Regions from separate parts of the Cohnella candida genome, predicted to be linked through region 3. Evidence: predicted binding sites of a transcription regulator. Region 3 holds the regulator's gene; each other region holds the start of a gene.
What was found. The regulator LexA, encoded in region 3, represses DNA repair genes until DNA is damaged. The targets are predictions, from matches to a motif close to CGAACATATGTTCG.
Positions count from the first base shown of each region.

Region 1 (3,124 bases), 630 kb from region 3:
CCGCTCTTAATAACGATTCTCAGCGTCCGGGTCCGGCTCCCTCAGAAAGTCCTTTTCGAGAGAGGTTCCGCGTATTTTTTTGTTCCGGATCAGCGAGGACGGATCGTCGCTCAACATCCCCGCAGTAAGTACGGCGCCTTCGCCGAATTTGTCTCGAAGACGGTCCATGACCGTAACCAATTTATCTTTCTTGGGAGCTTCTTCATACGAAAATAAATCGAGCTGTACGGCTGTCTCCTGTTTCGGAGACAGCCCTTGCAAAGTGATGCCGAGCAGCCTCACGGGATCTCCGGCTTGCCAATTCGCATCCATTAATCGGCAGGCAACCTTATAGACGTCGTCCGAGGCGTCCGTGGGTACGCTGAGCCCTGCGGCTCTCGTGATCGTTTTCATGGACGGGTCGCGGATCGTGATCTGCACGGTGGAACACATCATACTCTGCCGCCGGAGCCGGCGGGTCGTCTGATCGGCCAGGTTGAGCAGCACGCGGCGGTATTGTTCCCGCTCCGTCAAGTCGGCCGGCAGCGTCGTCGTATGCCCGATCGACTTGGCCGCTTCCGACAGCGGCTGCACCGGCGCGTCGTCCAGCCCGTGCGCGGCACGCTTCATCCAAGCGCCGTACACGCCGAATCGTTCGGTCAGCATCCGTTCGTCCGCCGCCGCAAGCTCCCCGATGGTTCGGATATTGAGCCTCCCTAGTTTCTCCGCGGTTTTCGCGCCGATTCCGTACAATGTTTGGCAGGGTTTGCCCCACAGCAGTGTCGGAACGTCCCGGCGCCGGAGCACGGTGACCGCATCGGGCTTGCGCATGTCGGAGGCCATTTTCGCGAGCAGCTTGTTCGGCGCGACCCCGATGGAGCAGGGCAGCGACAGCTCCTCCCGGACGCGCCGCCGGATCGTCTCGGCGATCTCGATAGGCGTTCCGAACTGGCCGCTTCCGGTAACATCCAGGAAACATTCGTCTATGGATACCGCTTCTACCAGCGGCGTATAGTTGCCCGCGATCTTCATGAATCCCCGGCTGTATTTGCGGTAGAGATCGAAGTTCGGCGCGATGAGGATCAGCTCCGGGCACAGCGCGGTCGCCTGCCTCACCGTCATGCCGGTTCGGACTCCGCGCGCCCTCGCCTCGTAAGAACTCGTGACCAGAATTCCCTTGCGCAGCTCCACGCTGCCGGCGACGCCGGTCGGTTTGCCGCGGTACATTTCAGGCTGCTCGGCGGCATGCACGGAGCAATAGAACGCATTCATGTCGATATGAAGAATATATCTCCTCCGCGTTTCGCTCACGGCCGCCCCTCCTCTTTCAGCCCGAACATCCATTCGGCAATTCCATTATAAATGCCCGCGCGCGAAGGGCGCAACGCAGTCCAGTGCCCTCTACATTTGCGTCAACCCGTGCTATAATGGTTTCACCTGTTTGATGAACAAGGGGGAAGTTCGTTTTGGGCACGCCAACACCAATCACTATCTTCGATACGACGCTCCGCGACGGTACGCAAGGCGAAGGCATCAGCCTGACCGCAGAAGACAAAGTCAAAATCGCCCTGAGGCTCGACGCCCTCGGCGTACACTATATAGAAGGCGGCAACCCGGGCAGCAACAGCAAGGACATCGAATTTTTCCGGCGGATCCGGGAGATGAACCTCAAGGCCAAGCTGACCGCTTTCGGAAGCACCCGGCGCAAGAATTCTTCGTGCGAGCAAGACATCAACCTGAAGCACTTGACGGAATCCGGCGCCGTGGCCGCGACGCTCGTCGGGAAAACGTGGGATTTCCACGTTCACACCGCTCTTCAAACGACGCTGGAAGAAAATCTCGCCATGATCTACGAATCTCTCGCTTACGTGCGCAACCGCGGCATGGAGGCGCTGTTCGACGCCGAGCACTTCTTCGACGGCTACAAAGCGAACCCGGAATACGCGCTCGCCGCTTTGGCGAAAGCAAGGGATGCAGGAGCCGCTTGGATCGTTCTGTGCGACACCAATGGCGGCACCTTGCCGAACGAGATCCAGGAGATCGTTTCGAAAGTCGTATCCGAAATCAACGCTCCTATCGGCATCCATACGCACAACGACTGCGAGCTGGCGGTGGCGAACTCGCTGGCTGCTGTGGCGGCTGGCGCACGCCAAGTCCAGGGAACGATCAACGGCTACGGTGAGCGCTGCGGCAATGCCAACCTTTGCTCCGTGCTCCCCAACCTTCAATTGAAGATGGGTTACCGCGCCGTCAGCGACGAACAGATCAAAATGCTGACCGGCGTCGCCCGCTACGTCAGCGAGCTCGCCAACGCCCATTTGCCCGTCAACCAGCCTTACGTCGGCAACGCGGCATTCGCCCACAAAGGCGGCATTCACGTCTCCGCGATCATGAAGGATTCCAAAACTTACGAGCATATCCAGCCCGAGCTCGTCGGCAACAAGCAGCGCGTTCTGGTGTCGGAGCTGGCCGGTCAGAGCAACATTCTCTCCAAAGCCCAGGAACTCGGCTTAAACGTGAATCCCGAGCATGCGAAGTCCCGCATCGTCATCGACCGCATCAAGGAGCTGGAGCATCAAGGCTACCAATTCGAAGGCGCGGACGCCTCCCTGGAGCTGTTGCTGCGCGACGCCTTCGGCGACACGCAGGATATTTTCACCGTCGAAAGCTTCAAAATGATGGTGGAGAAAACCGCAGCCGGCATGGTGTCGGAAGCCATCGTCAAGCTTCGCGTAGGCGGGCAGCAGGTATACACGGTCGCCGAAGGGAACGGCCCGGTCAACGCGCTGGACAACGCGCTCCGCAAAGCGCTTATGCAGTTTTACCCGGACATCAACCGCATCCATCTCACGGATTACAAAGTGCGCGTATTGGACGAGAAAGACGCGACCGCCGCGAAAGTCCGCGTGCTTATGGAGTCCACGGATTTCAAGGACACGTGGAATACGGTCGGCGTTTCGTCCAACGTCATCGAAGCGAGCTGGGAAGCGTTGATCGACTCCATCCGTTACGCCCTGCTCGGCATGGTCAAAAAGGACGCTTTGGCGGATATCCCGAGGGAAGAGCTCGGCTTGGTTAACTTATAATTCCCGACTTCCGATTGCACCTAACAAAAAATCCATCCCCATTGGGGATGGATTTTTTT
Region 1 covers NZ_CP033433.1:2,428,075-2,431,198, forward strand. Annotated here, with positions in the region: gene EAV92_RS11455 (DNA polymerase IV) at 7-1,290, opposite strand; gene cimA (citramalate synthase) at 1,446-3,065, shown strand.
Region 1: a site for LexA is predicted at 1,313-1,326, ahead of EAV92_RS11455 (DNA polymerase IV). Genes of this name have one in related genera too.

Region 2 (3,124 bases), 1.9 Mb from region 3:
GTTTTTCCGTTGACGGTTCGGGTCTTCGTCACCGTGCGGTAATGGTAAACGCCGACTTCCGCGGAGTAGACGGAGTAAGTTTCGGCGTCGTAGGTCCAATAAGGAATATAAATGCCGTTAAGATTCGCTTTGACGTCCTGCTTCTTGAAATCGTTCGGCAGGAACCAGCGTTTTTTCTTCCACTTCTTGAACAGCGCCGCGGCCTCGTCCCGGGAAGTCCGGAACGGAATGACCGATTCCGGCCGAATGGTGCCGGGATTTCCCTGAGGCAGTACCTTGGGCGAGCCGCAGAAGACGCATGTCGTCGCAGTCTGGCCGGCTGGGATCAACGTTTCCCCGCCGCAGCTTTCGCAGTGGATCGCCTGCTGCTCCGTGCCCCAATCGGTTTGTTCCGCTTCATCCCCGCCGTCTTCATCGAATTCATGCTCCCGCGGCTGACCCGCGAGATTTTCGATGCTTTGCTCCGCTCCGCAATACCGGCATTTCAAACCCTGCGAAGCCGTATCGAATTGCATCTGGCCGCCGCACCCCGAGCAAGGGAAGCCGACGGGAGCGGCCGTTACCGCTTGCGCACCGATCGCCATCGCCCGTTACACCTTCGTTCCGCAGCTGGAGCAGAACTTCGCGCCGGGCGATAGCTGGCCGCCGCATTCCGAGCAAAACTTCTTCTCCGTCCCGGGAGCGGCGCCTGAAGCCGATTGCGAGGCTGCGGCTGCGGGTTGCTGCGCGTTCATCGCTTGCGCGAACATTTGGCCCATCGCCATGCCGGCACCGAGGCCGGCTCCCGTTCCGGCAGCGCCGCCGTCCGGATTGTTCGCGGCTTCGCGGAGCGCCTCCGCGGCTTGGTATTTCATATATTGGTCGAGATTGCCGGCGATGTTCATCGACGATTTGCGGTCGATCATTTTCTCGACTTCTTCCGGCAGCGAAAGGTTTTCGACGTTCAGGTCGGTCAGTTCAAGTCCGATGGCATTGAAACGCGGCTGCAGCCGTTCTCGCGCCTGCACGCCGATTTCATCATAGGAGCTGGACAGGTCCGCGACCGGAATTTTCGTTTCGCCGAGAAGGTCGCTCAGTCCCGAAACGATCATGCTTTTGAGATAGCCGGCGATGCTGTCGAGCGAGAAGTCCTGCCTCGTACCGTAAATTTCAGGAAGGAAAACGGCCGGGTCCTTAATTCGGAACGCATAAACGCCGAAGCCGCGCAGCCGGACCATGCCGAACTCGGGGTCCCTCATGATGACCGGGTTCGTCGTTCCCCATTTCATGTCCGAGAAGATCGCGGTACTGACGAAGAACACGTCCGCCTTGAAAGGGGAGTTGAACAGGTGCTTCCAGGAACGCAGCGCCGTCAGCACCGGCAGGTTTTGCGTGCTGAGCGTATAACGGCCGGGTCCGAACACGTCGGCGATTTTGCCTTCGTCGAGGAATATGGCTGCCTGCGATTCCCGCACGGTCAGCTGGGCTCCCATTTTGATGGCGTTGTCGTATGCCGGGAACCGGTACACGATCTCGCCGGATTCGCCGAGCCACTCGATGACTTCGATGAATTGGCCTTTCATGAATGAAAAAAGTCCCATCCGTCTTCCTCCAATATAGCCAGAATGAACCATTCACTAAATAAATTCATTATACGTCAATGTGCCAAAAATCGGGTAGTGGAGGAGACCCCTCTTTTTTGACGCTCTTTATGGAAAAAGGTATAATCAATGGGAACACACATTCGTCAACGAGATGGGCTTCGCGCTCACTCCTCATAGAGAGTAATCCACGTTAGGTGCACCAAAAGAAATGCGAATATTGGAGGTTTTGCCGCTTATGGCGAACGCGAATTTGCTGGATAAGAAATTCAAGCTCGTATCGGAGTATTCCCCGCAGGGCGACCAGCCGGAAGCGATCCGCCAGCTGGCGGAAGGGATCGTGGAAGGCAAGCGGTATCAGACGCTGCTCGGCGCCACCGGCACGGGCAAAACCTTCACAATCGCGCAGACGATCGCGAAGGTGAACAAGCCTACGCTGGTCATCGCTCACAACAAGACACTGGCGGCCCAACTGTGCAGCGAGTTCCAGGAGTTTTTCCCGGAAAACGCGGTCACGTACTTCGTCAGTTACTACGATTACTATCAGCCGGAAGCCTATATTCCTTCTTCGGATACCTACATTGAGAAGGATTCCAGCATCAACGACGAGATCGATAAGCTGCGCCACAGCGCCACGTCCTCGCTGTTCGAGCGGCGGGACGTCATCATCGTGGCGAGCGTGTCCTGCATCTACGGCTTGGGTTCTCCGGAAGAATACAGGGATTTGCGGCTTAGCCTGCGGGTCGGCATGGAACGGTCGCGTAACGATATCCTGCATAAGCTCGTCGATATCCAATACCAGCGGAACGACTTGAACTTCGTCCGCGGGACGTTCCGGGTGCGGGGCGACGTCATCGAGATTTTCCCGGTCTCGCGGGGCGACCAGGCGATCCGTGTGGAGCTGTTCGGCGACGAAATCGAACGGATAACCGAAATCGACGTGCTCACGGGCGAGATCGTCGGCGAACGGGACCATGTGTCCATCTTCCCGGCGTCCCACTTCGTGACCGCAGAAGAGAAAATGAAGGTCGCGCTCGTGAACATCGAGCGGGAGCTCGAGGAACGGCTCGCGGAGCTCCGCGAGGCCGGCAAGCTGCTGGAAGCGCAGCGCCTGGAGCAACGAACGCGTTACGATCTGGAGATGATGGCCGAAATGGGCTTCTGCTCCGGCATCGAGAACTATTCCGGCCCGTTGACCTTCCGCGAGCGGGGCGCGACGCCGTATACGCTGATGGACTTTTTCCCCGACGATTTCCTTGTCGTCATCGACGAGTCGCACGTCACATTGCCGCAAGTCCGCGCGATGTACAACGGGGACCGTGCGCGCAAGGAAGTGCTGGTCGACCATGGATTCCGCCTGCCGTCCGCACTCGACAACCGGCCGCTGCGATTTGAGGAGTTCGAGGAAAAGGCCAAGCAGTTCGTCTACGTTTCCGCGACGCCGGGACCGTACGAGCTCGAGCATTGCCCCACGATGGTGCAACAGATCATCCGGCCGACCGGCTTGCTCGATCCGGTGATCGAGGTACGCCCGACCAAGGGGC
Region 2 covers NZ_CP033433.1:3,719,711-3,722,834, reverse strand. Annotated here, with positions in the region: gene EAV92_RS16995 (TFIIB-type zinc ribbon-containing protein) at 1-584, opposite strand, end outside; gene EAV92_RS16990 (SPFH domain-containing protein) at 591-1,580, opposite strand; gene uvrB (excinuclease ABC subunit UvrB) at 1,819-3,124, shown strand, end outside.
Region 2: a site for LexA is predicted at 1,713-1,726, ahead of uvrB (excinuclease ABC subunit UvrB). Genes of this name have one in related genera too.

Region 3 (3,124 bases):
TATCTCGGGTCACGCCCAGGTACGGGCGGCGCATAAAATAGAAAAGCGCCAGCAGCGCATAACAGCCCAACGTCACCCAGAACATCGTGGTGTCTTGCTTTACGTCAGTCGCCCAAGGAGCGAACACGACGACGTAGAATACCATCAACAAGATGAGCAGCGCGGGAAAAATGAAGTTGCGGCCCGAAAATTTCTCCACTTGCGCGGTTTTCGACGACAGAGACGGCTTGCCTTCTTTTTTGCGGCGTTTATCCACTTTCTTAGCATTGCGTTGAACCATTCGTTCCCAAGAGCGGGACATGACGTTCCTCCTGTTCGCAGGTCTTCTCGACCGAAGCCTGCCTACCTATATCATCTTCTCAAGCTTCTATACGTCAGTGGGGCAGCGACGGTTTCTCATCCGTCCACTCGATGCTGTCCAGCTGTTGTTTAAAATTGTTCTTGAAAACTTGCAAATATTCCTTACGAAGACGATCCCGCTCGGCGAGCTCCGATTCGTTCAGCCCGACCGTTTTGTGTTTACGTGACAGTTCGTTGATCCTGGCGATCAATTTTTCCATGGGAACCCTCCTCTCCTGTATCCCTTCTACTTTGCCACTGACGTCCCCCTCTGTCAAGGTGAACAAAATGCAAAAACCGGCACGGGAATATCCCATGCCGGCCTTGTCGCGTCATCGCTTAAGGGAGCATTTCATTCGGAACGATTAACATTTGTCCGTTCTTCAGGGAGGGATCATGCAGGTCGTTGCGTTCCATCAGCAGCCGTACGGCTTTGCGCGTATCCATCGAATCCTTCTTTAAGGTAGCCGCCAGGTGCCAGAGCGTATCGCCGCTGTCGGCGTAAACCACTTTCTCCGCGGTCGAAGCCGGCTGTACGTTCTCTTCGGAGGCGAACGTCTTCACCAATGCGAAACCGCTGAACAAAATGGCGAACGCCAGTACGAAGAACATCATTCTGGCCAAGCGCCAGCGTTGGCCGGAACCTTGACGAGAAGAAGCTTGTCCCCGATTAGAAGAAGACGAACGGCGAACGGCCGTAACGGAAGATGTATGTGAACCCAATGCCCAAGATTGTACCATGATCTCCACCCCAAACGTTTGTTCTGGTATGATCGTAACACGAACATACGTTTGAGTCAACGCTTTTTCGGAACATTTGTTCGGAAGAACGAATGTTTGTGCGAACTCGAGTTCTGTGTTATAATTTGTCATCATGTACTTGTCTTAGGGAGGGGCACACGTGTCCAAGATGTCCAATCGCCAGAATGCGATTCTCGAATTCATTAAGAACGAAGTCCGCGAGAAAGGTTATCCCCCTTCCGTGCGCGAAATCGGCGAAGCCGTCGGACTGGCTTCCAGCTCTACCGTTCACGGCCATCTGGACCGGCTGGAGAAGAAAGGCCTGATCCGCCGGGACCCGACCAAACCCCGCGCGATCGAGATATTGGACGATGACGAAACCGTGTTCGGCTTCACCTCTACCGTCCGCCAGATCCCGCTCGTCGGTAAAGTCACCGCGGGCGTACCGATTACCGCTACGGAGAATATTGAAGAGTACTTCCCGCTGCCGGTCACGATGGTTGGCGACCAGCCCGTGTTCATGCTCTCCGTCATGGGCGAAAGCATGATCGAAGCCGGCATCCATGACGGCGACTACGTCATCGTGCGCCAACAGCAGACGGCCAACAACGGCGAGATCGTCGTCGCCATGACGGAAGAGAACGAAGCGACCGTCAAGACGTTCTATAAAGAACGGGACCACATCCGTCTGCAGCCGGAGAACTCCACCATGGAACCGATTCGCCTGAAGCATGTAAGCATCCTCGGCAAGGTCATCGGCTTAATACGTTCCTTCATGTGACGGGCCGCTTCTTACATCCTACAAATGAAAACTCCCGACCGGGTTGCCGGCCGGGAGTTTTCGTTCTATAGGGTATGTGAGTTAGCGCGGGTGGCGCGCAATTTGACGGTCTATCTCGGTTTTTGGTTTGATTAGCGCGCGTGGCGCGCTATTTTAGCGGTCTACCTAGGATTTGTCTTGATTAGCGCGTGTGGCGCGCTATTTCGGCTTGCTACCTCGGTTTTGTCTTGATTAGCGCGTGTGCCGCGTTATTTCTATTTCGGTGTGTTACCTTTGTTTTGTCTTGATTAGGGGCATGTATAACGACGATTGAACGTATGTTCGCTTTTCGCAATTTTTGTTCGATCGTCGTTAAGTACCTCTGCGTAGCATAATTCCGCGATCAGCACGTACTCCCACGCAGTTTAGTAACCATCCGCTCCCTATCCCCACCGTCCGCATGAACATCACGTGCGGAGGCTATTTTGACGGGATTCGCGGTACAACGACTCAAATAGTGGACGTGGGAGGATATATCGATGGAATCTCGGTCAAACGACTGAAATAGTGGACGTGGCAAGCTATTTCGAGGCGAATACGAACACCCGAACAAGCGTTCGCCGCCTCAACCTAGGAGCAGAGCCATCACCACAGCACCCGAACAAACAAAAATCCCTTGGCGCTCGAGCGCCAAGGGATTTTTCATGCCATTAATACATCGTCAAATACTGGTCGCGTTCCCACTGGTGGACTTGCGTCCGGTACATGTCCCACTCGATTTCCTTGAGCTCGTAGAAGTGGCTCAAAGCGTGGTCGCCGAGCGCTTCGCACACGACGTCGTCGCGCAGCATTTCCTTGAGCGCTTCGATGAGGTTGGACGGCAGGCTCGAAATGCCGGAATCGGCCAGCTCGTCGTCGCTCATCACGTAGATGTTGCGATCTACCGGTGCCGGGAGAGGCAGCTTGTTCTTGATGCCGTCGAGGCCGGCTTTCAACATGACCGCGAGCGCCAGGTACGGATTCGCTGCCGGATCCGGGTTGCGCGCTTCGATGCGGGTGCTGAGCCCGCGCGAAGCCGGGATGCGGATCATCGGGCTGCGGTTGCTCGCGGACCAAGCGACGTAGGACGGCGCTTCGTAGCCCGGAACGAGCCGCTTATAGGAGTTGACCGTCGGGTTCGTGATCGCAGCGAAGCCGCGGGCGTGCGCGAGGATGCCGGCCATATAGTGGCGGGCGGTCGTGCTCAGGCCCAGCTTGTCGTTCGCGTCGAAGAACGCGTTCTCG
Region 3 covers NZ_CP033433.1:1,800,624-1,803,747, forward strand. Annotated here, with positions in the region: gene EAV92_RS08480 (hypothetical protein) at 1-301, opposite strand, end outside; gene EAV92_RS08485 (DUF896 domain-containing protein) at 375-560, opposite strand; gene EAV92_RS08490 (LysM peptidoglycan-binding domain-containing protein) at 679-1,080, opposite strand; gene lexA (transcriptional repressor LexA) at 1,241-1,861, shown strand; gene glnA (type I glutamate--ammonia ligase) at 2,551-3,124, opposite strand, start outside.

Region 4 (3,124 bases), 2.3 Mb from region 3:
CTGAATTTGGTCGAAGATATCCTGGATCTAACGAAAGTGGAGGCCGGGAAAATCGACGTGACGGACGAGAAAGTGAACCTGGTGGAAGTGTGCCGGACGTTGGAAGAGCAATTCGAGGTGCTTGCGGCCAACAAGGGACTCGGTTTCCATGTCTCTTACGGAGGGGAAATTCCGGATTGGACGCTGACGGATCCGATGAGGCTGAACCAGATTTTGCGCAACTTGCTCAGTAACGCCTTCAAGTTTACGGCGAGTGGCTCCGTCGAACTTTCGTTAACCGTGGCGACGTCCTCGGACGGCGGCAGCGAAGCGCGATTCCATGTGATCGATACCGGAGCGGGCATCCTTCCGGAGAAGCAGGAAGAAATTTTCGAGGCATTCCGTCAGGAAGACGGCTCGATCAGCCGCAAATACGGAGGAACCGGCTTGGGTCTCGCGATCAGCCGGCAGCTCGCCGGCCTGCTGGGCGGCAGGCTGGAAGTTTACAGCGAGAAGGGCGCGGGCAGCTGCTTCACGCTGACGATTCCGATCCGTTCGGAATCCGCGCTGACGGCGGTGTGACCGTTTCTAGAATAAGGTGAGCTGAACGGGGGCTTGGGCGCAATCGGACGGTTCGGACGGACGGGCTGTCGCAGCTTTGTCCCGCCTTTCGCGGTCGCCGTCGTACGCCGTAAGGCCATGCTCCGCCAATTGACCTCTAATTCGGTCGTAAAGCGGCCGCCTGTAAGAATCCGGGGCGTATCCCGACCGCCAATAGAGCCGGCCATACTTCTCCGCAAGCTCGGGATAGCTTTGGCTAAGGGTCGAGAAGAACCAGCTTTTGACCTCGGGGGTCGAAAGCCGTAGGAAAGACGGCATGACGAACGCCGCGCCCGCGTCGGCACATGCGTCAAGCAGGCGGTCGACGGCCTCGGCGCCGTCCGACAGGTACGGCAGGATCGGCGCCATGAATACGCCGGCGCGGATGCCTCCTTCGTTCAGCTTGCGGACGGTATCCAGCCGAAGGCGGGGAGCGGGCGTCGCGGGTTCGAACGTCCGCCAGATGTCGGGATCCATCGTATGCAAGCTGATATTGACGGAGGAGCCAGGGATCCGCTGCAGCAAATCCAGATCGCGGAGCACGAGCGGCGATCGCGTCGTGATGCTCGCGGGCACGCCGAATTCGGCCAGCACCTCGAGGCACCCCCTTGTCAGCTTCGCCTTGCTCTCCAATTGTTGATACGGATCCGTCGCGGTACCGACCGCCACGTGGGTCGGCAGCCGCCGGCCCATTTTCGTTAATTGGGCTCTCAGTACGTCGGGAGCATCCTGCTTCCAAAAAACGTGTTTCTGAAAAGCGTCGTCTGCGGATTCGCCGATAAACGAGTGCGTGCTTCGAGCATAGCAGAAGCTGCAGCCGTGCTGGCACCCCCGGTAAGGATTGATCGACCAGTCGAACGGCATCGAAGGAGCTTTGACGGGATTCAGCACCATTTTGGGACGGATCGGTTCGTAACGGGTCGGATTCAAGGGGCACCTCCAGCATAATTAGCGAACGTATGTTCCTATTAGTATACCCCGAGTATAGAAACCCGGCAATAGCTTGAAAGTGGAAAAACCCGCCAAATCCTCCTCTTGAGGATCGCGGGTTTTTCTGTGTCCGTGCTTATTCTTTCATGATCAAAACCGGACAGTGCGCGTGGCGCAGCACATATTCGCTCACGCTCCCGACGAAGAACCGCTCGAGGCCGTTCAAACCGCGGTGGCCGATGAGAATCAGATCGGCGTTCACCCGTTTCGCGTAGTCCACGAGAGAGGGTCCGGGAGATCCTTCAAGCAAGGTCGTCTTACGCGCGACGTTATCCGGGAGCGACTCGTACGCCTGATTCAGCAGGTCCCTGGCGTTTACTCGGAATTCCTCCAGCACCTCGGGAGGCGCGGGTACGGCGGCTTCGACCGTCACCGCAGGGCGGGGAAGCTCCAACACATGGACGGCCTCGACCGAGGCACCGAAACGCTCGGCCATTTCGCCGGCAATCGCCGAGGCGCGTTTGGACATTTCGGAACCGTCGTATGCGAGCACAATCGATCGGATGGTCATGGACATGGCAAGCCCTCCTTGTAAGCACCCTTTACCCGTCGGCAAGCAGGCTTGAAACCGGGTGTAGCAGGCTCCGATAGCGCAGACGAGTGATCCGTCGAGTTATTGCTTTCTGGCGCTAATTCCGATTAAGTGAGCGGACTTGGCGGGTTTTATTGCTTTTGGACACTAAAAAGGCGGCTCGTGCCCCAAAAAGGGGGGTGGAGACGCCTTTTTAGTGTCGGAATGCAATAATTCGGGATCGGTCACCGCGAATTTACCGAAGTTAGTGCCCAAACGCAATAACTCCGACCGCACAAGTTCCGTAACTCTTCATGCAGACGCCATTCCCAATGGCCATCGACCACGAACGAATCGGGCGGATAAGAGGGCGCACGAGGGATGGTTCGCGAAACTAAGCCGGCATGGACAAGAACAGCACCGCACCGCCCGAGGAGGACTGCAGCCGAAGCTCGCCTCCCAGGCGGGAGACGCGCTCGGTGACGGCTTTCAAGCCCAGCCCGAGCTCGTGTTCCGGCAATGTTTTTCCGTCGCCGATCAGGAGGAATCGGATGGCGCCGGATTCGGCCTCAAGCTCGAATTCGAAGCGCTTGGACGAACCGTGCTTCAGCCCGAGCGCCAAACCTTCCTGAAGCGCTTGGAAAAGGACGCGCTTCTGCAGCGCGGACAGCGTGAGGGGCAGCGGGCCGATCCGGCAATCCACCCGGCAGCCGGATCGTTGTTCCGCGTCGCGGATCAGCGCTCCGATCGCACCTGGCAGATCGAAATGCCCCAAGTCGTCGCGAAGGAGGCGCACCGAATGCCGGATATCCTCGAGGCCTTGCCGGGCGAGATTCTGGGACGCCTCCAGTTTCTCCTCCGCTTGCGGCCGGTCGAGCGGAAGCAGCCGCCTGGCCGCTTCCAGCTGAATAATGGCGGCCGACAGCGTGTGGCCGACCGTGTCGTGGATGGCGCCGGTGATGCGGTGCCTTTCCTCCAGCATCATCGATTCGGCCATCGCTTCCGCCGACTCCTTCTGGGAAGCGGCCAGCCGTTCGTTGGCGA
Region 4 covers NZ_CP033433.1:4,834,786-4,837,909, forward strand. Annotated here, with positions in the region: gene EAV92_RS22400 (ATP-binding protein) at 1-561, shown strand, start outside; gene EAV92_RS22405 (SPL family radical SAM protein) at 568-1,509, opposite strand; gene EAV92_RS22410 (universal stress protein) at 1,646-2,086, opposite strand; gene EAV92_RS22415 (sensor histidine kinase) at 2,475-3,124, opposite strand, start outside.
Region 4: a site for LexA is predicted at 1,532-1,545, ahead of EAV92_RS22405 (SPL family radical SAM protein). Genes of this name have one in related genera too.